Linked DNA regions of Archangium primigenium. The protein of the gene in region 2 interacts with the protein of the main gene of each other region in a pairwise test. Links are inferred from orthologs where the notes say so. Each region holds a gene or a part of one and is shown on either strand. Other genes may lie near its edges.

Region 1 (14,336 bases), 3.2 Mb from region 2 along the record:
ACCCGCCCGACGCCCATGACGAAGGCGACACGCCCTCCACGCCCGACCAGCGCCGCCACGCCACCGCGGTCATCCGGCTGGATCAGGTGGAGGCCAACCGGCCGCGCCGCGCCGTGCAGGTGCCCGCGGAAGACGCGCCCCATCTGGTGGTGGTGAGCCCCGAGTTCAAGGGGCAGGAGTTCGCCTGCATCAGCACCGAGATGCGCGTGGGCCGCACCGAGGACAACGACATCGCGATCGATCACCGGTCGCTGTCGCGGCTGCACGCCAAGATCGTCCGCGAGGACACGGGCGAGTGGCGCGTGCTCGACATGCAGTCGGCCAACGGCCTGAGCGTCAACGGCGAGAGCTACGCCCAGGCGCCCCTGAACCACGGCGACCTGCTGGAGCTGGGCCATGTGAAGCTGCGCTTCGTCGGTCCGGGCAAGAGCACCGACGGCCTGCTGCATGACGGCTCGGCCAAGGGCTCGCGCAAGGGACTCGTGCTGGGCCTGGTGGGCGTCGTGGCCATCGGCGCGCTCGGCGGCGCCGCCTGGTTCGTGTTCGGCAACAAGGAGCCGGCCCCCGTGCCGCCCGTGGCCACCAACACCCCGCCCGCGCCCCCGACCCCGCCCGTGATGGACACGCCACCGGCCGCGCCCTCGCTCGAGGACACCCTCAAGAGCGCCCAGGCCTCCATGGACGCGCGCGACTTCGACGCCGCGGTGGCCACGCTCGAGGGGCTCGACGCCAAGGGCCAGCCGTCCACCGCGGCCAGCGAGCTGCTCACCCTGGCGCGCGCCGAGCAGACCGCGTCCAAGAACCTGGCGCTGGCGCAGCGGGAGTTCGGCGCGGGCAAGTTCGCCGAGGCCCAGAAGGCCCTGGCCGCCTCGGCCACCACGCGCGCCTTCGCCACCGAGTACGCCGACCTCAAGCAGAAGGTGGACACCGCGCTCAAGCCGAGCACCGGCACCAAGCCCACCGCCGCGACCCCCACGGCCGCGAACACGGCGGACGTCGCCGAGAAGACCTATAACGAGGGCGCGCAGTTGCTGCGCGAGAAGAAGTACAAGGAAGCGGAAGCCTCCCTCAAGAAGTGCATCGCCACCGATCCGGGTTTCGCCCCCTGCTACATGTTGATGGGCAGTGTGGTGGCCCGGCTCAATCGCCCCGCCGAGGGCGCCAAGTATTACCAGGAGTTCCTGAGGCTCGCGCCCAACGATCCGAAGGCGGTCCAGGTCCGCAAGCTGGTGGATGAGTACGAGAAGAGTCAAAAAACCACGGGGGATGGCAAGTAGCCCCAGGGCCGCGCCGCACTCAGTGGGCCACTGACGTGCCCCCTTCACCCAAGGAGAAGGTTCGTGCAGATCCGTATCCTGGTAGTCGATGACGAGCAGGACAACTGCGACTACCTCAAGCTCGTCCTCATGCGGGAGGGCTACGACGTCGTGACCACGACGGATCCCACCAAGACGGTGGAGATCCTGCGCAGCGCCGACTTCCACCTCGTCATCCTGGACATGATGATGCCCGTCATGTCCGGCACCGAGGTGCTGGAGCACATCCGCAAGTACGACACGGACGTCGCCGTCATCGTCGCCACCGCCTACCCCACGGTGGACACGGCCGTGGCCTCGTTGAAGAACCAGGCCAGCGACTACGTGAAGAAGCCCATGGAGCCGGAGCAGTTCCTAGGCGCCGTGCGCAACGCGCTCGCCAAGAAGGGCCTGTCCCAGGACCCCGAAGCGGACCTGCACCGCGCCATCGGCCGCACCATCCGCGACGCGCGCAAGACGCAGGACCTCACCCTCAAGCAGCTCGCGCGCCGCACCGGCCTGTCCGTGTCGCTGCTGTCGCAGATCGAGCGCGCCGAGTCCTCGGCGTCCATCTCGTCGCTCTACAAGATCGCCTCCGCGCTGCAGTTGCGCATGGGCGAGCTGTTCGGCGACACCTGAGTCGTGGCGGGGGAGCGAGGCCGCTCCCCCGCTGGGCCTCAGCGCCCGTGGAAGCGGGGCGGACGCTTCTCCAAGAAGGCCGCCTTGCCCTCGCGGGCATCCTCGCTCGCGAAGGCCCGTGCCCGCGTGTCGCGCATCCGCCGCGACGCCTCCTCGGACAAGGCGGGACGCGCGAGCAGGTGGAAGCCCTCCTTCATGCCCGCCACCGCCAGGGGGGCCTGCTGCGCGAGCGTCCGGCACAGCTCCATCGCCCGACGGTCGGCCTCCGCCGAGCACTCGTCCAACAGCCCCCAGGCCAGCGCCTCGCGCGCGTCCAGCCGACGCCCGGACAGGAAGAGCATCTTCGCGCGCGACAGGCCCACCAGGCGCGTCGCGCGCGACAGGCCCGCCATCGCGTAGACGATGCCCAGCCGCGCTGGCGGCATGCAGAAGAGCGCCGTCTCCAACCCCACGCGGAAGTCACACGCCATCGCCAGGTCGAAGCCCGCGCCAAACGCCGCGCCATTCACCAGGGCCACCGTGGGCAGGGGCAGGGTCTCCAGCCGCTCCAGGCACGCCATCAGCGCGTCATCTGGCAGCCGCTCGGCGGTGGGCGCCGCCAGCCCATGCAGGTCGTAGCCCGAACAGAAGACACTCCCCTCGCCCGACAGGAGCACGGCCCGCGCCCGCGACGGCGCCTCGCTTAGGGCCTCGTCCAGCCGGGCCACCAGGGCGTCGTCCAGGGCGTTGCGCCGCGCGGGGTTGGACCACCGGAGGACCAGGACCCCGTCCTCGCCCCACTCCACCGCCAGCGACGCACCCGACGCCGTCATTCCGGCTCCACGACCACCAGCACGTCCCCCTCGCTGACCGACTGGGATTCCTGGCAACGCAGCTCCCGAACGATCCCCGCCCCCTCCGTCTCCACCGGCATCTCCATCTTCATGGACTCGAGGATGACGAGCGTGTCGCCCGCGGCCACCCGCTGTCCCACCTCGACCAGAATCTTCCACACCGTCCCGGTGATGTGCGCCGCCACGTCCGCCATCGCTGTGCTCCTCCCTGGATGTATCGCCTGTGCGCTCACGGCCTCGCGTGCTGCTCGAGGAAGCGCGTGTTCAACGTCCCCGCCTGGAACACCGGATCGCGCAGGATGCGCAGGTGCAGGGGGATGTTCGTCTTGAGTCCCTCGACCCGGAAGTCCTCGAGTGCCCGGATCGCCCGCGCGATGGCCTCCGCGCGCGTGGCGCCCGAGACGATGAGCTTGGCGATCATCGGATCGTAGTGAGGCGTGACGATGTCTCCCTCCGCGTAGCCCGCGTCCAGGCGCACGCCCTCGCCCGTGGGGCCCTGGAACACGCGCAGCGGACCCGGCGAGGGCAAGAAGCGCACCGGATCCTCCGCGTAGATGCGGAACTCCAGCGCCACGCCCCGCCGCCGCACGTCCTCCTGGCGCACCGTGAGCCGCTCGCCCGCGGCGATGCGCAGCTGCCAGGCGATGAGATCCAACCCCGTGGTCGCCTCCGTCACCGGGTGCTCCACCTGCAGCCGCGCGTTCATCTCGATGAAGTAGAACGCCCCGTCCGCGCAGAGGAACTCCACCGTGCCCGCGTTGGCGTAGCCGAAGGCCCGCGCCGCGGCGAGCGCCGCCGGGAAGAGCCGCTCCGCCAGCGCCTCCCCTCCCACGTCCGCGAACAGGGGCGAGGGGGCCTCCTCCACCACCTTCTGATGCCGGCGCTGAAGGGAGCACTCCCGCTCCAGCACGTGCAGGAGGTGGCCGTGGTGGTCTCCGAGGATCTGCACCTCGATGTGGCGCGGCGCCGGGAAGTAGCGCTCCAGGTAGAGGCCGTCCCGCCCGAAGGCCGCCCGGGCCCGATCCGCGCACTGGCGGAAGACCTTCGCCAGCTCGGCGGGCGTCTGGGCCACGGCCATGCCGATACCGCCCCCGCCCCCGGCCGCCTTGCACAGCACCGGATAGCCGATGCGCTCGGCGGCCTCGCGCGCGGCGTCCACGTCCGGCACCAGGCCCTCGCTGCCCGGCACCACGGGCACGCCCGCGGCGGCCACGAGCTGACGCGCCCGGCTCTTGTCCTTCATCCGCTCCATGGCCTCGGCGGGAGGCCCCACGAACACGAGCCCCGCGTCCTGGCACACCCGGGCGAACCCGGCGCTCTCCGACACGAAGCCGTACCCCGGGTGCACCGCGTCCGCCCCCGTGGCCCGCGCCGCCTCCAGGAGCGCCGCGACATTCAGGTAGCTGTCCCGGGGCGGGGCCGGACCGAGCCGCACCGCCTCGTCCGCCTCGCGCACGAAGGGCAGCCCCGCGTCCGCGTCCGAGTACACGGCCACCGTGGCCAGGCCCATGCCCCGGGCCACCGTCTGGATGCGGCGGGCGATCTCTCCCCGGTTGGCGATGAGCAGCTTCTTGAACATGACCGCGCCTCCTCGCTCGGGGCGGTCGGCCACCCTAGACGCCCCCTCCCCCACTGACAAGGAGCCAACGTCCCCGGACCGGGAAGTTGCGACCATGTAGGGAAATGGCGTAGGTTCCGGGCCGTGAAGCCTCCCATGACAGGACGAGTGGTGGATCTCCAGGGCGCGCGCCTCGAGCGGCGGCTGGAGCTGTACCGGACGCGCGTGGCCGAGCGCCATGGCACCAACCGCGCGGCGGTGGAGGCACTCTACCAGGGAGGCACGCTCTTCACGCCGCAGGGCACCCGCGCGGGCCGGGCCCTGCTGCGCGCCCAGCAACTCTTGCAGCGCGCGAGCGGGCTCGTGGAGCTGCTGTCCGGCGAGGGCGTGGTCCCCGCGCCCCGGCTGCCCGCCCAGGTGGACGCGCTCTACCGCGAGCTGGACACGCTGCTGTCGCGGAGTGACGCGCTCTCTGGACGTCATGCGCGGGTGGCGGGCGTGGCCCGCCTCCCCGGGCGCTGACTCACGGCATCTCGGTCTGGCCCTGACGGCGCAGGAACGTCGGGATGTCGAACTGATCCTCGTCCAGCGGCAGCGCCGCGTCCCGCACCACCGCGGTGCGCCCGGTCAGCGAGCGGCTCTCGGCGGGAGCCACCGTGCGCGCGCCGGCCTTGGCGGGCACCAGGCTGGCCACTTCCTCGCGCGCGTTGGACAGGCTGATGGACGGGGGCCGCGTGACCACGGGCACCTGCACCACCGGCGCCGGCTGGCGCTTGGCATCGCGCGAGACGAAGCCCGTGGCGATGATGGTGATCTTCACCTCGTCCTGGATGTTGTCGTCGATGAGCGAGCCGAAGATGATCTCCGCGTCCGGGTCCGCCGCGTCGTGCACCAGCGTGAGCGCCTCGTTGACCTCCTGGAGGGTCATGTCGCGGCCGCCGGTGATGTTGATGAGCAGGCCCGTGGCGCCGTCGATGGAGATGTCCTCGAGCAGCGGGCTGGAGATGGCCTGCTGCATGGCGCTCAGCGCGCGCTTGTCTCCCGTGGACTGGCCGGTGCCCATGAGCGCCAGGCCCTTGTCGCTCATGATGGTCTTCACGTCCGCGAAGTCCACGTTGATGTAGCCGTGGTACTGGATGAGGTCGGAGATGCCCTGCACGGCGTTGAGCAGCACCTCGTCGGCGCGCTTGAACGTCTCCAGCAGCGGCATGGGCGCGTTGCTCAGCGTGAGCAGGCGCTGGTTGGGGATGGTGATGAGGGTGTCCACCGCGGCCTTGAGCTCCACGAGCCCCTGCTCGGCCTGCTTGCGGCGCTTGTTGCCCTCGAAGAGGAAGGGCTTGGTGACCACGCCCACCGTCAGGCAGCCCAGGCTCTTGGCGATGTCCGCGATGATGGGCGCCGCGCCCGTGCCCGTGCCACCGCCCATCCCCGCGGTGACGAACACCATGTCCGCGCCCTCGATGATCGAGGCGATCTGATCGCGCGACTCGAGCGCCGCCTCGCGGCCCATCTCCGGGTTGGCACCCGCCCCCAGCCCCTTGGTCAACGTCTGTCCGAGCTGCAGCCGCATGGGGGCCTTGCTCGCCGCGAGCGCCTGCACATCGGTGTTGGCGGCGATGAAGTCCACACGCTCAAGCTTCGCCATGATCATCGTGTTGACGGCGTTGCACCCAGCGCCCCCGACGCCGATGACACGAATCTTGGCGGCCTGCTTGTTCTGCTCGAACTGGTCCATGTGTTTCCTTCTTTCGGCGCGGGCCATCCGCAGTCCGCGCGCGCCACTGCGGACACCATCTTCAGCAAGTCGCGTTCTTTGGCAAGTTCTGAGCTACGAACCTGTAGCGCCCCGTCGCATCGCCAAGTCGTCACAGGCACTTACGCGAGAGCCCCACCAGAGCAGCCGTGCGCCGTGGTGGGTGCATCACACCTCTTGACTCGCGTGACGGGCATCGCGGAGCGCATGAGGAACCCCTTCTCACGCGCTCCGCGGTCCACCTGCGTGGACAGGTTCGCGACGACTAGGGCGTGTCCACGCCGTCCATCCGGAGGATGGTGAACTCCACCCGGCGGTTGTTCTCGCGCCCCTTGGACGTCAGGTTGCTGTCCACCGGCCGCGTCTCGCCGTAGCCCGTGGCCTCCAGCCGCTCCGCGCCGATCTTCTCCTGCTCGACGAGCCGCCGCCGCACGTTGTTCGCCCGGCGCTGGGACAGGTCCAGGTTCTTCGCGTCCGAGCCCTGACTGTCCGTGTGGCCCTCGACCCGGACCTTCTCGATTTGAGGATTGGCGCGCAGCACCGCCGCCACCTGCTGGAGCAGGTTGAAGGAGCGGGGAAGGATGACGTCCTTGTTGGTGGCGAAGTAGACCTTCTCCAGGATGAGGATCTTGTTGCCCTGGATGACCACCATCGCCTTGCCCTGATCCGGGCAGCCGTCCTCGTCCTTCACCCCGTTGATCGTCTCCGGCTCGTTGGGGCAGCGGTCACTCGTGTCCGGAATGCCGTCCTTGTCGTTGTCCGGATCCGGGCAACCATCCTCGTCCTCGAAGCCGTCCTTGTCCTCGGCCTCCAGCGGGCACTTGTCCTGGGCGTCGAGCAGCCCATCCCCATCGGAATCGACGGGCGCCGGGGGCGCGACCGGAGCCGACGCCTTGGGGGCCTCCTTGGGCGCGGCCTTGGGAGCCACGGGCGCCACGGGCGCCGTGTCCGGGCAGCCATCCTCGTCCTCGAAGCCGTTGATCGTCTCCGGCTGGTTGGGGCAGCGGTCGCGCGTGTCCGGAATGCCGTCCTGATCGTTGTCCGGATCCGCGCAGCCGTCGTCGTCCTGGAAGCCGTCCTTGTCCTCGGGACCATACGCGCACACGGACGCCACGGCGGGCAGCGGCCGGGGCGCGGCCCGCGTGCCCGAACCCGCCGTCCACATGAGCCCGGCGAAGACGCGGTAGGTGGGCGTGCCGTACCCGCGTGACAGGCCCGGACCCGCGCCCACATGGGCCGCGAACGCCTCCGTGAAGCGGTACTTGAGCGCCCCGAGCAGCTCCACGGGCAGTTCCTCGGCCTCGGTCTCGCGCAGGCCCACCGCGCCCACCAGCGTGGCCGCGGCCGCCAGGCGGTGCGTGCCGAGCTCGAAGGGCAGCTCGGCCCCCAGCCCGTAGGCGAACTCGTTGCCCAGGTCCAGGTTGTACGAGGACTGATCCCCGCGGAAGTGGAAGCCCACGTTGGCCAGCACACGCACGCGTCCCGCGTCCCACTCACCGAGCAGCTTGGGCTGCACGGACACCCCGCCCCCGCCGAGGAAGCGCTGGCCCCCCGCCGTGGGCAGCACGATGGGCACCAGCAGGCCCAGGTGGAAGCCGTCACCGCGCGTGGACAGCAGCCGCAGCTTGGGAATCAGGCGCAGGTCCCCCACGCCCGTGGCATCGACGCCTCCCGCGAAGAGCGGCGCCACGAGGGGCTCGCGCTCGGAGCGTTGAAGCGTCACCGGCAGCGCCACGCCCAGCTCCAGCCGATCGAAGAGCGCGATGGCGCCCATCAGGTCCGCGGTAAACTGGTGGTGCACCACCTGGTACACGTAGTCGTCCGAGCGGGGATCCACGAAGCCGAGCGGATCCCGCGCGTAGTTGAGCGACAAGCCCAGGTTCCACCCGAGGTGGGACGCCATCCTCGGGCTGGAGACCCCCAGCACGTCCCGGGCGCCCGGGCCCGGCTTGTACTGCTGCACGTCGATGGACTCGGAGGCGCTCGGGTAGCGCTGCGCCCAGGCCGGCGCCGCCACCAGCCCCGTGCCCAGCATCAGCACGCAGGACACGCCCAGCCCGAGCAGCGAGCGCTGGGAGGAGCCCCCGCGCCGGCGGCGCAGCAGCGTCCCCGCGAGCAGGAGCATCGCCAGCGGCAAGCCCAGGCTCGAGCCCGAGGCGGCGCAGCCATGGCCCGCCAGCCGGAGGTCATCCGACCCGTCCAGCGGATCCGATCCCGCGCGAACCTCGTCGCCATCCTTCACGCCACCGCGATCCGTGTCGGCATCGTTGGGGTCGGTCTCGGTCTGGCCGGGATCGAAGGACCCGTCGTGGTTCTTGTCCTCCTCGCCATCCTTGAGACCATCGCCGTCCGTGTCCGGGTTGTGCGGATCCGTGGTCGTCGAGGGATCCGCGTCCGGACGGAAGTTGGGCGAGGTCCGGTCGGTGCCCACGGGCGCCGTGTCGGCCGTCACGCCCCGCTCGGTGCCGTCGAGGATGCCATCGTCGTCACTGTCCCCGTCGAGCGCGTCGATGAGGCCATCGCCGTCCGTGTCCGTCACGCCGTCCAGACCGTCCGGGACGCCGTCGTTGTCGCTGTCGTTGTCGAACGGATCCAGGCCGAGCGCGATCTCGGTCGCGTTGTCGATGCCGTCCCCATCCGCGTCCACGTCGTCCGAGGCCTTGTTGGGATCCGTCTCGTTCGGGTCCACCCGGCCGTTGTGGTTGGCGTCCTCGATGCCATCGAACACGCTGCCGTTGTCCGTGTCCTTGGAGAGCGGATTCGTCGTGGTGCTCGGATCCGCGTCGGGCACGAAGACGTCGGGATCGGTGCCCGGACCCTCGGCCTGCGCCAGACCGGACTCCAGACCGTCGCCCAGGCCGTCGCCGTCCGTGTCGAACACGTTCGGATTCGTCTCGTCCGCGTCGACGATGCCGTCGTGGTTGGCATCCTCGGTGCCGTCGAGCAGACCGTCATCGTCCGAGTCCCCATCCAACGGGTTGGTGGGGTTCTTCCCGTTGACCTCGATCCCGTCGATCAGACCGTCGCCGTCCGTGTCCGGGTCGTTCGGATCCGTGCCCCGCGCGATCTCCTCGTTGTCGGTCAGACCGTCCCCATCCGTGTCCACGTTCGACGGCATCACCATCACGCGCACCGTGGCCATGGCCGTGCCGCCATTGCCATCCGAGATGGTGTAGGTGAAGCTCGTGGCGCCAGTGAAGCCCTGCGCGGGCGTGAAGCGCACCACGCCGCCCGTCAGCGTCACCGTGCCATTGGCCGGCTGGGTCACCGACACCACCGTCAGCGTCTCGCCCACATCCGGCGCGATGGAGTCGTTGGCCAGCACGTCCACCACCGATTCCTGTCCACCAGGCACCGTGACGTCATCGTCCACGGCCGTGGGCGGATCATTCACCGGGGTCACCGTCACGCGCACCGTGGCCATGGCCGTGCCGCCGTTGCCATCCGAGATGGTGTACGTGAAGTCCGTGCCGCCGAAGAAGTTCGGCGCGGGCGTGAAGCGCACCACCCCACCCGTCAGCGTCACCGTGCCGTTGGCCGGCTGAGACACCGCCACCACCGTGAGCGTCTCGCCCACATCCGGCGCGCTGGAGTCGTTGGCCAGCACGTCCACCACCGTGGCCCCACTGTCCTCCGCCACCGTGACGTCGTCGTCCATGGCCGTGGGCGGGTCGTTCACCGGCGTCACGGTCACCTCCACCGTGTCCGTATCCGTCTGAGGACCACCCGAGCCCGTGTTGCCCAGGTCGTTGCTCACCAGCTGCACGCTCGCCGCGCCGTTGAAGTTGGCCGCGGGCGCGTACGCCAGCCCGTCCAGCGCCGCGTTCACGTTGGCCAGCGTGCCCTGGAACTTCATGGTGGCGTCGGTGGTGCCGTCGCCCGTGGAGAAGGTCAGGCCCGTCAGTCGGCCCAGCGTCAGCACGCCGTTGGTCGCCGTGAGCGTCACCTCCATGTTGCCCGTGCCCACGTCCACGTCCGTCACCGCCAGCGCGTTGCCCTGCGCCGTCGAGAACACCTTCGTCGTGTCCTCGTCCATCGTCTGCGCCACCGGCACCACGTTCACCGGCGCGTCGTTCACGCCCGTCACGGTCACCGCCACCGTGTCCGTATCCGACTTGGCCCCGCCCGAGCCCGTGTTGCCCAGGTCGTTGCTCACCAACTGCACGCTCGCCGCGCCGCTGAAGTCAGCCGCGGGCGCGTACGCCAGGCCGTCCAGCGCCGCGTTCACGTTGGCCAGCGTGCCCTGGAACTTCATGGTGGCGTCGGTGGTGCCGTCGCCCGTGGAGAACGTCAGGCCCGTCAGCCGGCCCAGCGTCAACACGCCGTTGGTCGCCGTGAGCGTCACCTCCATGTTGCCCGTGCCCACGTCCACGTCCGTCACCGCCAGCGCATTGCCTTGCGCCGTCGAGAACACCTTCGTCGTGTCCTCGTCCATCGTCTGCGCCACCGGCACCACGTTCACCGGCGCGTCGTTCACCGCCGTCACCGTCACCGCCACCGTGTCCGTGTCCGACTTCGCCCCGCCCGAGCCCGTGTTGCCCACGTCGTTGCTCACCAGCTGCACGCTCGCCGCGCCGTTGAAGTTGGCCGTGGGCGCGAACGCCAGCCCGTCCAGCGCCGCGTTCACGTTGGCCAGGGTGCCCTGGAACTTCATGGTGGCGTCGGTGGTGCCGTCGCCCGTGGAGAACGTCAGGCCCGTCAGCCGGCCCAGCGTCAGCACGCCATTGGTCGCCGTGAGCGTCACTTCCATGTTGCCCGTGCCCACGTCCACGTCCGTCACCGCCAGCGCATTGCCCTGCGCCGTCGAGAACACCTTCGTCGTGTCCTCGTCCACCGTCTGCGCCACCGGCACCACGTTCACCGGCGCGTCGTTCACGCCCGTTACGGTCACCGCCACCGTATCCGTGTCCGACTTGGCCCCGCCCGAGCCCGTATTGCCCAGGTCGTTGCTCACCAGTTGCACGCTCGCCGCGCCGCTGAAGTTGGCCGTGGGCGCGAACGCCAGCCCGTCCAGCGCCGCGTTCACGTTGGCCAGCGTGCCCTGGAACTTCATGGTGGCGTCGGTGGTGCCGTCGCCCGTGGAGAAGGTCAGGCCCGTCAGTCGGCCCAGCGTCAGCACGCCGTTGGTCGCCGTGAGCGTCACCTCCATGTTGCCCGTGCCCACGTCCACGTCCGTCACCGCCAGCGCGTTGCCCTGCGCCGTCGAGAACACCTTCGTCGTGTCCTCGTCCACCGTCTGCGCCACCGGCACCACGTTCACCGGCGCGTCGTTCACCGCCGTCACCGTCACGGCCACCGTGTCCGTGTCCGTCTGGGGGCCACCCGAGCCCGTGTTGCCCAGGTCGTTGCTCACCAGCTGCACACTCGCCGCGCCGTTGAAGTTGGCCGTAGGCGCGAACGCCAGCCCGTCCAGCGCCGCGTTCACGTTGGCCAGGGTGCCCTGGAACTTCATGGTGGGGTCGGTCGTGCCGTCACCCGTGGAGAAGGTCAGGCCCGTCAGTCGGCCCAGTGTCAGCACGCCGTTGGTCGCCGTGAGCGTCACCTCCATGTTGCCCGTGCCCACGTCCACGTCCGTCACCGCCAGCGCGTTGCCTTGCGCCGTCGAGAACACCTTCGTCGTGTCCTCATCCATCGTCTGCGCCACCGGCACCACGTTCACCGGCGCGTCGTTCACCGCCGTCACCGTCACGCGCACCGTGGCCGTGGCCGTGCCGCCGTTGCCGTCCGAGATGGTGTAGGTGAAGTTCGTGGCGCCGTTGAAGTCCGGCGCGGGCGAGAAGCGCACCACGCCGCTCACCAGCGTCACCGTGCCGTTGGCCGGCTGGGTCACCGACACCACCGTGAGCGTCTCGCCCACGTCCGGCGCGCTGGAGTCGTTGGTCAGCACATCCACCACCGTGGCGCCACTGTCCTCCGCCACCGTCACCGCGTCGTCGTTCGCCGTGGGCGGATCGTTCACCGGCAGCACCGTCACGGCCACCGTGTCCGTGTCCGTCTGAGCGCCACCCGAGCCCGTGTTGCCCAGGTCGTTGCTCACCAACTGCACACTCGCCGCGCCGTTGAAGTTGGCCGCGGGCGCGTACACCAGGCCGTCCAGCGCCGCGTTCACGTTGGCCAGCGTTCCCTGGAACCGCATGGTGGGGTCGGTGGTGCCGTCGCCCGTGGAGAACGTCAGGCCCGTCAGCCGGCCCAGCGTCAACACGCCATTGGTCGCCGTGAGCGTCACCTCCATGTTGCCCGTACCCACGTCCACGTCCGTCACCGCCAGCGCGTTGCCTTGCGCCGTCGAGAACACCTTCGTCGTGTCCTCATCCATCGTCTGCGCCACCGGCACCACGTTCACCGGCGCGTCATTCACCGCCGTCACCGTCACGCGCACCGTGGCCGTGGCCGTGCCGCCGTTGCCGTCCGAGATGGTGTACGTGAAGCTCGTGGCGCCGTTGAAGTTCGGCGCGGGCGTGAAGCGCACCACGCCACTCACCAGCGTCACCGAGCCGTTGGCCGGCTGGGTCACCGACACCACCGTGAGCGTCTCGCCCACGTCCGGCGCGCTGGAGTCGTTGGTCAGCACGTCCACCACCGTGGCCCCACTGTCCTCCGCCACCGTCACCGCGTCGTCGTTCGCCGTGGGCGGATCGTTCACTGGCAGCACCGTCACGGCCACCGTGTCCGTGTCCGTCTGGGCGCCACCCGAGCCCGTGTTGCCCAGGTCGTTGCTCACCAACTGCACACTCGCCGCGCCGTTGAAGTTGGCCGTGGGCGCATACACCAAGCCGTCCAGCGCCGCGTTCACGTTGGCCAGCGTGCCCTGGAACTTCATGGTGGGGTCGGTGGTGCCATCACCCGTGGAGAAGGTCAGGCCCGTCAGTCGGCCCAGCGTCAGCACGCCGTTGGTCGCCGTGAGCGTCACCTCCATGTTGCCCGTGCCCACGTCCACGTCCGTCACCGCCAGCGCATTGCCCTGCGCCGTCGAGAACACCTTCGTCGTGTCCTCGTCCATCGTCTGCGCCACCGGCACCACGTTCACCGGCGCGTCATTCACCGCCGTCACGGACACAGCCACCGTGTCCGTGTCCGACTTCGCCCCGCCCGAGCCCGTATTGCCCAGGTCGTTGCTCACCAGCTGCACGCTCGCCGCGCCGTTGAAGTTGGCCGTGGGCGCGAACGCCAGGCCATTGAGCGCCGCGTTCACGTTGGCCAGGGTGCCCTGGAACTTCATGGTGGGATCGGTCGTGCCATCACCCGTGGAGAACGTCAGGCCCGTCAGCCGGCTCAGCGTCAACACGCCGTTGGTCGCCGTGAGCGTCACCTCCATGTTGCCCGTGCCCACGTCCACGTCCGTCACCGCCAGCGCGTTGCCCTGCGCCGTCGAGAACACCTTCGTCGTGTCCTCCGCCGTCGTCTGCGCCACCGGCACCACGTTCACCGGCGCGTCATTCACGCCCGTCACCGTGATCGCCACCGTGTCCGTGTCCGTCTTGACCCCACCCGAGCCCGTGTTGCCCAGATCGTTGCTCACCAGTTGCACGCTCGCCGCGCCGCTGAAGTCGGCCGTGGGCGCGAACACCAGGCCGTCCAGCGCCGCGTTCACGTTGGCCAGGGTGCCCTGGAACTTCATGGTGGGGTCGGTGGTGCCGTCGCCCGTGGAGAACGTCAGGCCCGTCAGCCGGCTCAGCGTCAGCACGCCATTGGTCGCCGTGAGCGTCACCTCCATGTTGTCCGTGCCCACGTCCACGTCCGTCACCGCCAGCGCATTGCCCTGCGCCGTCGAGAACACCTTCGTCGTGTCCTCGTCCACCGTCTGCGCCACCGGCACCACGTTCACCGGCGCGTCGTTCACCGCCGTCACCATCACGGCCACCGTGTCCGTGTCCGTCTTCGCCCCGCCCGAGCCCGTGTTGCCCACGTCGTTGCTCATCAGCTGAATGCTCGCCGCGCCGTTGAAGTTGGCCGTGGGCGCGAACACCAGCCCGTCCAGCGCCGCGTTCACGTTGGCCAGCGTGCCGTAGAACTTCATGGTGGGGTCGGTGGTGCCGTCGCCCGTGGAGAACGTCAGGCCCGTCAGTCGGCCCAGCGTCAACACGCCGTTGGTCGCCGTGAGCGTCACTTCCATGGAGCCCGAGCCCACGTCCACGTCCGTCACCGCCAGCGCATTGCCCTGCGCCGTCGAGAACACCTTCGTCGTGTCCTCGTCCATCGTCTGCGCCACCGGCACCACGTTCACCGGCGCGTCGTTCACCGCCGTCACCGTCACGCGC
Region 2 (14,332 bases):
GCGGCATCCAGGACTGTGGCAAGGCCCAGAACTGCGTGAAGGTGTGTCCCAAGGAGATCCCGCTCACCACCTCCATCGCGGTGATGAACCGCCAGGTGACCAAGCAGATCATCAAGGACATCTTCTTCAACCAGGACCACGAGAAGAAGGCGTCGGGCGGTCCGGGCTAGTCCCCGCGCGCCCCACCCACGCGTCCCCCTCTTAGTCCCCCTCTTAGAGGTGTGTGGTACCCGAGGCTCCGTGTCCGGCCTGTGTCCGCCGGCCCGGGGCCTCGGTTCTTTCCGGTTCTCTTGGCCTGGGCCCTTGACAATAGGGCCTTGCCAAGCGGGCCATTCTGCGCGAGAGAGGCAGCCGTCCCGGGGCAAAACGCCTCCGGGTCACAGACTCGCGCGTTACTCGCGTCACCCGGAGCTTCGATGAAGATCCACGAGTACCAGGGCAAGGAAGTCTTCCGGAAGTATGGCGTCCCCACGCCGCGAGGCATCCTCGCGCACACGCCCGAGGAGGCCGAGAAGGCCGCCCAGGAGTTGGGCACGGCGGTGGTGGTGGTCAAGGCCCAGATCCACGCCGGTGGTCGCGGCAAGGGCGGCGGCGTGAAGCTCGCCAAGAGCCCCGCCGAGGCGAAGCAGCTCGCCCAGCAGATGCTCGGCATGAAGCTCAAGACGATCCAGACCGGGCCCGAGGGCCAGACGGTCAACAAGGTCTACATCGAGGAAGGTCTGGCCATCGGTCAGGAGCTCTACCTCGGCGTGACGCTGGATCGCGCCACCTCGCGCATCACCTTCATGGCGTCCCGTGAGGGCGGCGTGGAGATCGAGGAAGTGGCCGAGAAGCACCCGGAGAAGATCCTCCGCGAGGCGGTGGATCCCATCTCGGGCTTCCAGGACTTCCAGGGCCGCAAGCTGGCCTTTGGCCTGGGCCTGACGGGTCCCACGGTGAACAAGTTCGTGCAGTTCTGCGCGGCGCTCTACCGCGTGTTCATCGAGTCGGACGCCTCGCTCGTGGAGATCAACCCCCTGGTCATCACCAAGGAGGGGGGCGTGGTGGCGCTCGACGCGAAGGTGGACTTCGAGGAGAACGCGCTCTACCGGCACAAGGAGCTGCAGGCCTACCGGGACCTCGCGGAGGAGGAGCCGCGGGAGATCCAGGCCAAGGAGCACGACCTGGCCTACATCGCGCTGGACGGCGACATCGGCTGCATGGTGAACGGCGCCGGTCTGGCCATGGCCACCATGGACACCATCAAGCTGGTGGGCGGCAGCCCGGCCAACTTCCTGGACGTGGGCGGCGGCGCGAGCAAGGAGAAGGTGACGGCGGCCTTCAAGCTCATCCTCGCCGATCCGGCGGTCAAGGCGGTGCTCGTCAACATCTTCGGCGGCATCATGAAGTGCGACATCATCGCCGAGGGCATCATCGCGGCGGCCAAGGAAGTGCAGTTGAAGATCCCGCTGGTGGTGCGCCTCGAGGGCACCAACGTGCAGCAGGGCAAGGACCTCCTGAGCAACTCCGGCCTCGCCATCACCCCCGCCGACAACCTCCGCCAGGCCGCCGAGAAGGCCGTCGCCGCGGTGAAGAAGTAGTCCCAGGCAGAGAAAGGTCAAGCCATGAGCATCCTCGTCAATGAGAACACGAAGGTCCTCTGCCAGGGCATCACCGGCTCGGCGGGCTCGTTCCACTCCAAGCAGATGCTGGAGTACGGCACCAAGCTGGTCGGCGGTGTGACGCCGGGCAAGGGCGGCACCGACTTCGAGGGCAAGGTCCCCGTGTTCAACACGGTGGCCGACGCGGTGAAGCAGACCGGCGCCAACACCTCGGTCATCTTCGTGCCGCCGCCCTTCGCCGCCGACTCCATCATGGAGGCGGCCGACGCGGGCATCTCCCTCATCATCACCATCACCGAGGGCATCCCCGTCAACGACATGGTGCGCGCCAAGCGCTACATCCAGGGCAAGCAGGGCGTGCGCCTCATCGGCCCGAACTGCCCGGGCGTCATCACCCCCGGCGCCAAGTGCAAGATCGGCATCATGCCGGGCCACATCCACAAGCCGGGCCGCATCGGCGTGGTGTCGCGCTCGGGCACGCTCACCTACGAGGCCGTGCACCAGCTCACCCAGCTGGGCCTGGGCCAGTCCACCGCGGTGGGCATCGGCGGCGACCCGGTCAACGGCACGGACTTCGTGGACGTGCTCAAGCTCTTCAATGACGATCCGGAGACGGACGCGGTCATCATGATCGGCGAGATCGGCGGCAGCGCCGAGGAGGCCGGTGCCGAGTACGTGGCGCGCGAGTTCAAGAAGCCCATCGCGGGCTTCATCGCCGGCCAGTCCGCCCCCCCGGGCAAGCGCATGGGCCACGCGGGCGCCATCATCTCCGGCGGCAAGGGCACGGCCACCGAGAAGATCAAGGCCATGGAGGCCGCGGGCTTCGTGATGGCCGCGAGCCCCGCCGAGCTCGGCACCACGCTGCAGGAGGCCATCAAGCGTGGCCCCCCCAAGAAGCGCTAGTTCCTAAACCCGCTGTCCCGACATACCAGGAGCCATTCCATGGCCATCGAGCGTACGCTGTCCATCATCAAGCCGGACGGTCTTCAGAAGGGCGTCATCGGTCAGATCATCGCCCGCTTCGAGGAGAAGAACCTCAAGCCCGTCGCCATCCGCCTGCAGCACCTGTCCCAGGCCCAGGCCGAGGGCTTCTACGCCGTTCACAAGGCTCGCCCCTTCTTCAAGGATCTGGTGAGCTTCATGATCTCCGGCCCCGTCGTCCTGATGGTGCTCGAGGGTGAGAACGCCGTGCTGGCCAACCGCGACCTGATGGGCGCCACCAACCCGGCCAACGCCGCCCCGGGCACCATCCGCCGCGACTTCGCCACCAGCATCGACCAGAACACGGTCCACGGCTCGGACAGCCTGGAGAACGCGAAGAACGAGATCGCGTACTTCTTCCGCGAGACCGAGGTCCACGGCTACGAGTACGCCGGCAAGAAGTAGTCCGGACGGGCTCCCTCGAGGAGCCCTGCCTGGAGCCCGGCCCGGTCCCCGCGCTCCGTCGCGGGACCGGGCCGTCGTCTTTTCCGGGGGCCATTTTTGACTCCGCCTCCCCGGATGTGGGAAGGGACGCTGTCTCCTGCCCGTTGGAACCCTGATGACGCCGACCGAGCCCTCCAGCGCCCCCGCCGAGATCCCGGCCCCCGTCCTGCCCGTCGCGGCCCCCGCGCCCGCGAAGCTCACGGAGGTCTCCAGCCTCACGCTCGAGGGGCTCACCCGCTTCCTCACCGAGCAACTGGGCGAGAAGGCCTTCCGGGCCGGGCAGCTCTACCGGTGGATGCACCAGCGCGGCGCCACCTCGTTCGACGAGATGACGGACCTGTCCAAGGCCCTGCGCACGAAGCTCAAGGAGCGCGCGGAGATCGTCCCGCTGGTGAAGGACGCCGAGCAGCGCTCGGTGGATGGCACCATCAAGTACCGCTGGAAGACGCGGGATGGCCGCTACATCGAGTCCGTCTACATGCCCTCCGCGGACCGCAAGACGCTGTGCGTGTCCACGCAGGTGGGCTGCGCCATGGCGTGCACCTTCTGCATGACGGGCACCCTGGGCCTCAAGCGCAACCTGACGCCCGGGGAGATCGTCGCCCAGGTGCACGCGGTCAACCGCGAGGTGCGCAAGAACGAGGGCCTGGAGACGCTGCGGCCCCTGTCCAACCTGGTGTTCATGGGCATGGGCGAGCCCCTGCACAACTTCGAGAACCTCAAGACGTCGCTCGCCATCCTCCAGTCCGGGGACGGGCCGAACTTCAGCCACCGCCACATCACCGTGTCCACCGTGGGCCTCGTGCCGATGATCGAGCGCTTCGGGCAGGAGACGGACGTGAAGCTGGCCATCTCGCTCAACGCGAGCACCGACGAGCAGCGCTCCCAGACGATGCCCGTCAACCGCAAGTGGAACATCGCGGCGCTGCTCGACGCCTGCCGCAAGTTCCCCCTGCGCCAGGGCCGCCGCATCACCTTCGAGTACGTGCTGCTGCGCGACTTCAACGACACCGACGCGGACGCCGCGCGGCTCATCGAGCTGCTCAAGGGCATCCCCGCCAAGGTGAACCTCATTCCCTACAACGAGAACCCCGGCCTGGGCTTCCAGACGACCATGGAGCAGCGGGCCGAGCGCTTCCGGGAACTCCTGTGCGAGGGCCACGTGGCGGCCTTCATCCGGCAGAATCGCGGGCGGGACATCGCGGGGGCGTGCGGCCAGTTGGCCAACCGGGGAGGGGAGAGCGCCTCGGAATCGGCGCAAAGCCCCGAGCTTCCTTGACAATCCGCGCGTGGGGGGGTTAAGAGCGCCCCCCTCCAAGCTGATCACCTTCTTGTCTCACCTTCAGTCTTCACCTGGAGCATCAGAAATGGCCGTTATCCTCCGTCTCGCCCGCGCGGGCTCCAAGAAGAAGCCGTACTACCACGTGGTGGCCACTGACTCCCGCAGCCCCCGGGACGGCAAGTTCATCGAGGCCGTGGGCTCCTACGATCCGAACCACACCCCCGCCAAGGTGGAGTTCGACGCGGAGCGCCTGGCGCACTGGCAGAAGGTCGGCGCGCAGGAGTCCGAGACCGTCAGCGAGCTCATCAAGCGCCACAAGCGCGCCACGCCCGCCACCTAGTCCCCCTCGGGGCTGAGTCGACAGCGTGGAGCCACTCATCCTCTACCTGGTGCGGTCCCTGGTCGATCATCCCGACCAGGTCGCCTTGCGCGCGTCCGAGGTGGACGGGGCCCGGCTCTACGAGCTGAAGGTCTCCCCCGAGGACGTGGGCAAGGTCATCGGACGTGATGGGCGCACGGTGGGTGCCCTCCGGACGCTGATCGGCGCCGCGGCCCAGAAGCATGGGCAGAAGGTCCGTCTGGAGATCCAGGACGACCGTCGCGTGCCGCCGGGCCCCGCCTCTTCCCCTCCCGACAACCCGTGACGCTCAAGCCCCATCTGGAGTTGGGCTACGTGGCACGGGCCCATGGTCTCAAGGGCGAGGTGGCCGTACGCGCCTTCGACCCGGCCTCCGAGACCCTGGACTTCGTCGAGCGCGTGCTCGTGCGCACCCGCGCCGGGCAGGAGCGCCTGCTGCGCATCGAGTCCGTGCGGCCCACCCCCAAGGAGACCCTCGTGGTCTTCGAGGACGTGGAGCGCCGCGAGGACGCCGAGGCGCTCGTGGGCGCCACCGTGCTCGTGTTCCGCGAGGACCTCGAGCCTCCGTCCGAGGACGAGTACTTCCAGGGAGACCTGGTGGGCCTCACCGCGGTGGATGCCGCGGGCAACGTGCTCGGCCGCGTGGAGGAGCTGTGGGACACCGGCGAGGTGCCCAACCTCGTCATCCGCGCCGAGGGCCGCGAGGAGCTCGTGGTGCCCTTCGCCGATGACTTCGTCTCCACCGTGGACATCCCGGGCGGCAAGCTCGTGGTGAAGCCTCCGGAGTACCTGGAGGTGGGCGGCGGCGGGCGGGACGAGGAGGCGTGATGTTTCCCGTGGAGGTGCTGACGCTCTTCCCGGACAGCGTGCAGGGCTACCTGGGCGCGAGCATCCTCGGCAAGGCCCGGGACAAGGGCCTGCTCGGCGTCACCGTGACGTACGTGCGCGACTACGCCGAGGGCAAGCACCGGGTCACCGACGACGCGCCCTACGGGGGCGGCGCCGGCATGGTGATGAAGCCCGAGCCCCTGGTGGCGGCGCTGGAAGCCGCCCGGGCCCGGGCCCCCGCGGGCACCAAGGCCCTGCTGATGAGCCCCCGCGGTCCCACCTTCACCCAGGCGCGGGCCCGCGAGCTCGTGCGCGAGCCCGGGCTGATCCTCGTGTGTGGCCGCTACGAGGGCGTGGACGAGCGGGTCATGCCCTTCCTGGACGGGGAGTTGTCCCTGGGGGACTTCATCCTCACCGGGGGCGAGGTGGCCGCCCTGGCCGTGGTGGACGCCGTGGCGCGGCTGTTGCCCGGGGTGTTGGGCAACGAGGCCTCCAGCGTCACCGAGAGCTTCGAGGAGAACCTCCTCGAGCACCCGCACTACACCCGGCCGCCCGTCTTCCGGGGCGCCGAGGTGCCCGCCATCCTCCAGGAGGGAAACCACGCGCGCATCGCCCGGTGGCGGCGCTGGCACGCGCTGCGGCTCACGCGCGAGCGGCGGCCGGATCTGTTCGCCCGCCTGACCTTGGGCAAGGCGGATCTCAAGTTGTTGTCCAAGGCCGAGGAGGAGTTGTAAGCCTCCCGGAGGCATTCTCCGAGGGAAGTGGCCTCTCCGGGCTTGATCCGGCTCCCGCCACTCTGGTAGGACGGCCCGCTCTCAAGTTTTCGTACCCCAGTCTGAGCTTTTCTGGAGTCAGTCCATGCGTCGCAGCGCTATCGAGTACGTGGAGGCCAAGCACCTCCGCCAGGACGTCACCGTGTTCCAAACCGGTGACTCGGTTCGGGTCCACTGGAAGGTCAAGGAAGGCGACAAGGAGCGCGTGCAGGCGTTCGAGGGTCTCGTCATCCGCAAGACGAAGGGCTACAACCGCGCCACCTTCACCGTGCGCAAGGTGTCCTTCGGCGTCGGCGTGGAGCGCATCTTCCCGGTGCACAGCCCCCGCTACGAGAAGATCGAGGTCCTCACCCGCGGCCACGTGAACCGCAACCGCCTCTTCTACATCCGCAACCTCAAGGGCAAGGCCTCGCGCGTGGAGAGCGTGGAGGACGTGGAGATGCGTCGCGCCGCCAAGGCCGCCAAGGTCGTCAAGGCCAAGGCGTAGTCGGCGTCCTCCGGTCCGCTCGCGGGCCGGTGCCTTTCCGGGGAGTGTCCTTTTTCAAGGACGCTCCCTTTTTTCATGTTCACGCGCGCTAGAATGGGGGGCGCATGCACTTCGTCGAGCTTGCCGTCCAGAATGTCCGGGGGTTCTCTCCGACCGGCCGTTTCGCCTTGAAGACGGGCTATCTGGTCCTCAAACCACCCGCGACGGACCCGAGCCCGATGGCCGGGCTGTCGCTCGCGCTGCTCTTCCCGGATGGCCGGGGCGGGGACGCGGCGTTCTCCGCCTCGCCGCAGAAGCCGGGCAAGGCCGCGCTCACGCTGGTGGGCCAGGACGGGGTCACCTACCGCGTGCTGCGGGAGCTGGGCGGTGGGGGCTCGCTGCACCGGCTCAACCCCACCACGAAGCAGCCAGAGCTCGTCACGCAGGACACCGCCGAGGCCAACCAGTTCCTGCGCGGCCAGGTGGGACTGCCGCCGCGGGGCACCTTCGAGTCCATCTTCTGCCTGCAGGCCGGGCAGCTGCCCTCGCGTCGCCCGCGGGGTGGCGTCCGCGCGACGACCTCCAGCGGCGGTCTGCGCACCAAGTCCTCGCCGGGCATGCCCGCCGTGCGCACGCAGTCCTCGCCGGGGCTCGCCCTGGGCGGGCTCGCCAGCGCCCAGGCGGTGCAGCCCGCCCACGACATTCCCGCCGCCGAGGCCCGGCAGAAGGAGCTCGAGAAGGAGCTGCTGCTCTGCAAGGAGGTGGACAACCTCCAGTTCGAGGTGGACGGGCTCAACTCCCAGGTCTTCGATCTGGAGCAGAAGCTGCGCGGCACGGAGGGCCTCAAGGAGAAGGTGCGCGAGGCCGAGGCGCTCTGGAACGCCGAGCCCACGCCCGAGAAGATGGGCCTGCCCGCGGACATCGCCGCGCGTGCCGAGCGCTACGGCCGGGTGCTCGCCCGGCGGGACGAGGCCATCGCCCGGCTGCTGGCCGACAAGGATCTCGCCGAGGAGGAGGCCGCGCGGCTGCCGGAGATCAAGCCGCTGGTGAAGAACCGCAACTTCTGGATCGCGGTGGCCGCGGGCGTGCTGTTCTTCGGCCTGAGCTTCTTTCTGAGCAAGAGCGCGCGCTACGTGGCCCTGCTGGACGTGCCGGCCTTCGGCTTCGCCGCCGTGCTCGCCCTGCGCTACGTGGAGGATCTCCAGGAGAAGGATCGGGTGGATCGCCGCAACGAGACGTTCACCGCCCGCGAGAAGAAGATCACCGAGGAGTTCGAGGCCGAGGCCGCGCCCGTGCGCCGTGCCATGGAAATCTTCGACGTGGACACGCCCGGGGACATTCCTCCCCGGCTGCAGCGGCGCGAGCAGCTCGGCTCCGAGGTGGCGCAGCTGCGCACCCAGCTCATCACCCAGGAGCGGCACCCGGAGTTCGTCGCCGCGGGCGAGCAGCTGCCGCTCATCCGCCAGCAGATCGAGCTGCTCAACGCGAAGATCGAGCAGAAGGGCACCTTCGTGCGCGACATGCGCGAGGTGGAGCGCGAGCTGTCGCGCCTCAAGGAGTCCATCGCGCTCGCGCGCAACCCCCAGGCCATGGCGTCCCTGTCCGGGCACGACGTGTCCAGCGGGCCGGAGCCCCTGGAGGATCCCTCGCCCCTGTTGCTCGGGCAGGCGGGAGACTTGCTCACCCTGGACGTCCACGCCGTGACGGGGGTGATGCGCGAGCGCTGCACCCAGTACTTCAGCGCCCTCACCGAGCGCCGCTACGTCGGCGTGGAGTGGGACCGGGACGGCAACACGTCGGTGGTGGGCGCGTCGGGTCGGCGCCAGTTGCTCTCGGAGCTGCCCCCGCGCGAGGTGGACCTCTTCTTCCTGAGCCTGCGGCTCACGGTGGTGGAGAAGGTGAGCGCGCGCGTCAAGATGCCGCTGCTCGTCGAGGATGCGTTCCTCGGCGTGGACGAGTCCCGATTGCCGCTGCTCGGCCGCATGCTCAAGCACCTGGGCACGCTGACCCAGGTCTTGCATGTCACGCCGCTCGGGGGCTTCGCGCAGGTCGCGGACGCGACGATTCCCCTGTAGAGCGGGGGGCGCGGCGGGAAAGGCGAGGGGCGAGGGTGGAGCGCAAGCAGTGGGGGAACGAGGGCGAGGCGGCGGCGGTGCGCTACCTGGAGGCCCAGGGCTACCGAATCCAGGCGCGCAACTACGCGTGCCGCCATGGGGAGCTGGACGTGGTGGCCGAGCGCGAGGGCACCCTGTGTTTCGTGGAGGTGCGCATGCGCTCCACGGCGGCCTGGGGCGATCCGTCCCAGACGGTGTCCTTCGCCAAGCAGCGCCGGGTGGTGAAGACGGCGCTGCACTACCTGGGCACGCAGGGCGTGCGCGGCCGCATGCTGCGCTTCGATGTCATCTCGGTGGTGGGCCGCGGCGAGCGCGCGACGGTGGAGCATCTGCCGGGCGCGTTCGACGCCGGCATGTGAGGACTCAGGGTTATGTCGGGAACGCTTTATCTGGTGGCCACGCCCATCGGGAACCTGGGGGACGTGTCCACGCGGGCCCTGGAGACCTTGCGGCAGGTGGCCTTCGTGGCTTGCGAGGACACGCGCCACTCGCGCGTGCTGCTCGATCACTTCGGCATCGCCGCGGACACGGTGAGCCTGCCCGCCTTCGCCGAGGGGCAGCGCGCGGGCCGCATCCTGGACCGGCTCGAGGCCGGGGAGGACTGCGCCCTGGTGACGGACGCGGGCAGTCCGGGCATCAGCGATCCCGGCGAGAAGCTGGTGGCCGAGGCGATCGAGCGGGGCGTGAAGGTGGTGCCGGTGCCGGGGCCCACCGCGCTGGTGGCGGCGCTGAGTGCGTCGGGGCTTCCCACCGGGCGCTTCCACTTCCTCGGCTTCCTGCCGCGCAAGGGCCCCGAGCGCCAGGCCATGCTGGAGGAGGTGGCGCCCCTGTCCGCGACCCTCGCCCTCTATGAGTCCCCGCGGCGGCTCGGCGAGACGCTGGCGGATCTGCGCGACGCGCTGGGCGAGCGGCGGTGCGTGGTGGCGCGCGAGCTCACCAAGGTGCACGAGGAGTTCGTGCGCGGCGGCTTGAGCGCGCTCGTGGAGCGCTACGCGACCGAGGAGCCCCGGGGCGAGGTGGTGGTGCTCGTGGAGGGCCGCACGGGCGAGCAGCGCTGGAGCGAGGAGGAGCTGCGGCGCGCCCTGGAAGAGGGGCTCGGGCGCGGCGAGAAGCTCAAGGGGTTGAGCACCGAGCTGGCCCGCCGCGCCGGCTGGTCCGGGCAGGACGTGTACCGGCTCGGGCTCGGGCTCAAGAAGCGCTAGGCACGCCCGGCGCTCCGCTCAGAACGTGAAGAGCGCCGTCGCGTCGAAGCGGAAGTCCTTGCTCTCGGACGCGAAGAAGCGCGTCCCGGCGGCGTCCCAGCGCGGATCGTGGCTGGGGTTCGCGCTGAGCGTGGTGCCGCCCGTGGGATCGGCCTCGGGCTTCTCTCCCGTCAGGGCGTGGTCCGTGTTGTAGAGGAACATGGCCGTGCCGCGGATGGCGAGGAAGCCACTGACGCGCACCGTGAGGCCCGCCTGGCCGCCCACCTGGAGGTACTCGGAGGTGGTGAGCATCTTGCCCAGCGCGCCGCTCAGCTCGTTGTAGTAGCGCCCCGCGCCCACGAAGTTGCCCACGGCGCGCACGTCCAGGCGGATGTTGCGCACGGGGTTGTCGATGATCTGGAACTCCGAGCCCACCACGACGCCCACCACGTGGGGCGCCTGGAGGCCCGTGGCCGCGCGCGTCCACCCGGCGGCCAGGCCCGTGGGGCCGCAGTTGCCCCGGCTCCCCGCGTCGAGCAGTCCGTCATTGTCGCAGTTGGAGTAGGCGCCGGGGCCCCGCACGGGGATGGTCCACGAGGCCCTGAAGTACGGCTCGGCGAGACCAATCTGCCGCGAGAGCGCCGTGCTCAGCGTGTACTTGTGCACGCGATCGCCCACGGGCGTGCGGGACGTGCCGTCGCTGTACGTGTCGACGGACGGATCGAGCCGGGCGGCGGTGGGGGCCTCGTAGTGGAAGCGGGCCACCCAGGTGGGCTTCGTGTCGTCCTTCTTCTGGTTGAAGATGGCCCACGCCAGGCCGAAGCGCGCGTTGCCCAGGCCGAGCCGGTAGGCCCGGTAGCCATTCTCCGTGCCGGTCGCGCGCGCGGGCAGGTTGGCGAGAAGGGGCGCGCCGGCCGTGACGCCCTCGGCGTAGTCGCCGTACTCGTTGCGGAAGAGGATGAAGGGCAAGCCGAAGGAGAACTCCACGTCCTGGGAGATGCCCGCCGCCACGTCCACGTTCAGACGCGTCTCGTACTGGGAGTAGTTGAACGCGCTGCGCAGCTCCCGCGGAGCCCGGCCCTCCAACTTCTCGGGCGTGGCGAGCTCGCGCAGGATGTGCGTGCGGCGAATGGTGTGTTCGATCCCCGCGTCGATGAACAGCCCGAAGGGATCGTTCTCCTCGAACGAGGAGGCGACGCGGGTGACATCCGCCGCGGTGGCGACGAACGGCATCCCCAGAGACAGGGCGGCGGCAACGGCACGAAGCCTGGACATCCGACCTCCGAAATCCACTTCCCCGGGTCCGGCGCGGCGCGAGCCCCTTTCGGGCCCTCCCCACCGCCTAACCCCCGGGAAATGTTGGGAAAATTTCGGGGACGCTAGCCGCCACGCCCGGGGGTGTCAAGAAACGGAATCGGGTCAGTGACCCGCGCCCGCGCCCGCCACCACCGTGGTGCCGAACAGCGCGTCCTGCCGGCGCATCTCCGCCTCGAAGGAGGCGCGCTGCGCGGTCGCCAGCGAGCGCCGGTAGGTGCGGTGGCTCTCGTAGGGGTCCAGCACGCGATCGTTCTGGGCCTCCAACTGGTAGTGCAGGTGCGGCGCGAACGAGCGACCACTGTTGCCGCTGCGGCCCACCACCGTGCCGGCGGCGATGCGATCGCCCACCTTGAGCGAGCGCGGCAGCTCGTCCATGTGCAGGAAGAGGGCCCGGCGGTGCTTGCCCCCCACCTCCTCCAGCTCCACGCAGTTGCCGTTGAAGCGGAAGCTCCAGTTCTTGCGCTTCACGATGCCGGTGAAGGGCGCCTTGACGGGGGTGCCCACCGCGGTCTTGAAGTCCACGCCCTTGTGCTTGCGGCCATCGCGCAGCAGCGACGTCACCTGCTCGTAGTCGTCCAGGGGCGAGCCCTCCAGGCGCAGCTCCAGCTCCTCGCCGCCGGGCTGGTAGTAGCGGGGCGCCTTGTCGCCCGAGGCCTGGAAGCGGTAGGCGCGGTGGGTCTGGCCCGTCTTGCCGCTGGAGAAGCGCACCGCGTGCACGAGCGGCTCCTCGGTGGCGCGCGTCTCATAGAGGATGTCCAGGCTGTCCCCCCGGCGCAGGTCTCCCGGCACATCCACCCACCACACCAGCGTGCGCGTCACCACCTGGGCGAGCGCGGGGCCCACCGAGGCGCCCGCCGCGGCGACGAGCGCCGTCTCCAGGGGGCCCTCGATACGCACGGTGACGTGCGACATGCCCGTGGGCGCGGTGGCCTGGAGCACCGTGGGCGGCACGCCGCCCGCCGGGGCCAGACCGCCACCCGGGGTGGGGGCGGGGAGGGCCGTGGGGGCCATGGCGGCGAGGGTTTCAGAAGGGGAGGGGTCTACGGGGGCCATGGCGGCGACGGGCTCGGCCGGAGCGGACGGGCTCCGGTTGTTCCACCACCACACACCTCCGACCACCAGGCCAAGGACCAACGAGATGACCAGGACCGGCCCCAACGGGCTCTTCTTGGGTTGGGGTCCGAGGGTGGGAAGAGGCGGCCGCATTCAAGCTCCCAGGAGGTAGGGGGGGATGGCGCGGGGTCCGAACCGTTGGTTTCGCGGCGATATTTCGCCCCGGCTCAGTCCTCGGCTCCCTCGTCGCGCCCATCCTGTATCGCCATGTCGCGCAGGCCAAATTCCTTCATCTTCGTTTGTAGGGATTTCCGGCTGATTTGCAGCAGCCGGGCCGCCCGGGTGACGTTGCCGCCCGTCTCGTCCAGGGCCTTGCTGATGAGGTCCTTCTCGAGCTCGGCCGCCTTCATGCGGACGATGTCCTTGAGGCCTCCCTCGCCGGGGGCGGCCTCCAGGGGAGCGGCCGGCGCGGCGGGCGGTGGCGTGGTGGCCTGGCGCACCGGCTCCGGCAGGTCGCGCGCGGTGATGGAGGGGCCGTCGGCGAGCAGCAGCACGCGCTCGATGAGGTTCTCCAGCTCGCGGATGTTGCCGGGCCAGTAATAGGCCTGCAAGAGCGCGAGCGCGTCCTCGGTGATGCCCTCGATCTTCTTGTTGAGCTTGCGGTTGTACTTCTCCACGAAGTGCGCCGCGAGCATGGGGATGTCCCCGCGCCGCTCGCGCAGGGCGGGCAGCACCAGGGGCACCACCGCCAGCCGGTAGTAGAGATCCTTGCGGAAGCGGCCGGCGTCGATCTCCTGCTGCAGGTCGCGGTTGGTCGCGGCGATGAGGCGCACGTCCACGCGCGTCGTCTTGATGCCGCCCACGCGCTCGAACTCGCCCTCCTGCAGCGCGCGCAAGAGCTTCACCTGCATCTCGACGGGGATCTCCCCGATCTCGTCGAGGAAGAGCGTGCCCTCGTCGGCCAGCTCGAAGCGGCCGGGCTTGGAGGTGACGGCGCCGGTGAAGGCCCCGCGCTCGTAGCCGAAGAGCTCCGACTCCAGCAGGGTGTGGGGGATGGCGGCGCAGTTGATCTTGATGAAGGGCTTGTCGCGGCGGCTGGAGGCGCCGTGCAGCGCCGAGGCGATGAGCTCCTTGCCCGTGCCGCTCTCGCCGGTGATGAGCACGGTGGCCGGGGTGTCCGCCACCTTGTCGATGATCTTGAAGACGTCCTGGAGCTGGGGCGACTCGCCGATGATGGCGGCGCGCGCCTTGGCGTCGGCGCGCACCGAGCGCTGGGCGACGACGTGCGCCTTGGCGGCCTTGGCGATGGCGGCGGAGAGCTCCGACTGATCGAAGGGCTTGGTGACGTAGTCGAACGCGCCGGCCTTGATGGCCTCCACGGCGGAGTCCACGGTGCCGTGCGCGGTGATGATGATGACGGGCACGTCCGGGTTGGCGGCGTTGACGGCCCGGAGGACCTCCATGCCGCCCGCCTTGGGCATGACGAGGTCGGTCACCACGATGTCCGCGCCGTTCTTGTGGAACTCGGCCAGGCCCTGCTCGCCATCGGCGGCCACGGTGACGTCGAAGCCGTCGCGGCGCAGCAGGGCGGCGAGCACCTTGCGCAGGTTCGCCTCGTCGTCGATGACCAGTACTTTCGCCATGGGGACTAGAGCTGGACCGCGGGGAATGCCCGGAAACGGCCGGGCGCCACATCGGTCGACAGGTCGTGGTCTGGGGGGCCGGCCATGGGAGCGCTGACCATCGCGGCCCGCTGGGGTGAGCGTCAAGGGAAACCCGGGCGAGCAGGGGAGGAAGGCCTTCTGGGGCGTGAAGGGGCCGACATAGAGTGCGGCCCTCTTGACTGTTCCCGCTCCTCGACCCGACGCGCTGCCCACTCCCGCTCCTCCGCACCGCGTGCCCGCGGGCACCACCGTCAAGGGTGGCGGCGGGGC

What was found.
Region 1: the proteins of rlmN (region 2) and ftsZ interact in binary tests that used the Escherichia coli proteins (3 or more experiments, as listed by UniProt). The link is inferred for Archangium primigenium from one-to-one orthologs.

Annotation. Positions count from the first base shown.
Region 1 is NZ_JADWYI010000001.1:2,855,031-2,869,366, reverse strand. Bases 3,955-6,889 are described here. They hold ftsZ (cell division protein FtsZ), read right to left. Parts: upstream 6,061-6,889; coding sequence 4,849-6,060; downstream 3,955-4,848. Other genes in these bases: I3V78_RS39885 (tandem-95 repeat protein), read right to left, coding at 6,344-6,889; I3V78_RS12185 (hypothetical protein), read left to right, coding at 4,482-4,847; I3V78_RS12190 (acetyl-CoA carboxylase biotin carboxylase subunit), read right to left, coding at 3,955-4,346. Also shown: I3V78_RS12210 (FHA domain-containing protein), read left to right, coding at 1-1,277; I3V78_RS12205 (response regulator), read left to right, coding at 1,341-1,934; I3V78_RS12200 (enoyl-CoA hydratase/isomerase family protein), read right to left, coding at 1,973-2,746; I3V78_RS12195 (biotin/lipoyl-binding carrier protein), read right to left, coding at 2,743-2,961; more of I3V78_RS12190, read right to left, coding at 2,997-3,954; more of I3V78_RS39885, read right to left, coding at 6,890-14,336. UniProt on the Escherichia coli protein: Essential cell division protein that forms a contractile ring structure (Z ring) at the future cell division site. The regulation of the ring assembly controls the timing and the location of cell division.
Region 2 is NZ_JADWYI010000001.1:6,004,032-6,018,363, reverse strand. Bases 2,293-5,223 are described here. They hold rlmN (dual-specificity RNA methyltransferase RlmN), read left to right. Parts: upstream 2,293-3,141; coding sequence 3,142-4,305; downstream 4,306-5,223. Other genes in these bases: rimM (ribosome maturation factor RimM), read left to right, coding at 4,949-5,223; I3V78_RS24630 (KH domain-containing protein), read left to right, coding at 4,674-4,952; rpsP (30S ribosomal protein S16), read left to right, coding at 4,394-4,648; ndk (nucleoside-diphosphate kinase), read left to right, coding at 2,544-2,987; sucD (succinate--CoA ligase subunit alpha), read left to right, coding at 2,293-2,504. Outside these bases: sdhB (succinate dehydrogenase iron-sulfur subunit), read left to right, coding at 1-170; sucC (ADP-forming succinate--CoA ligase subunit beta), read left to right, coding at 417-1,580; more of sucD, read left to right, coding at 1,605-2,292; more of rimM, read left to right, coding at 5,224-5,494; tRNA (guanosine(37)-N1)-methyltransferase TrmD, read left to right, coding at 5,494-6,228; rplS (50S ribosomal protein L19), read left to right, coding at 6,353-6,754; I3V78_RS24610 (ATP-binding protein), read left to right, coding at 6,859-8,808; I3V78_RS24605 (YraN family protein), read left to right, coding at 8,844-9,206; rsmI (16S rRNA (cytidine(1402)-2'-O)-methyltransferase), read left to right, coding at 9,219-10,049; I3V78_RS24595 (hypothetical protein), read right to left, coding at 10,068-11,303; I3V78_RS24590 (M23 family metallopeptidase), read right to left, coding at 11,448-12,356; I3V78_RS24585 (sigma-54-dependent transcriptional regulator), read right to left, coding at 12,626-14,041; murein biosynthesis integral membrane protein MurJ, read left to right, coding at 14,238-14,332.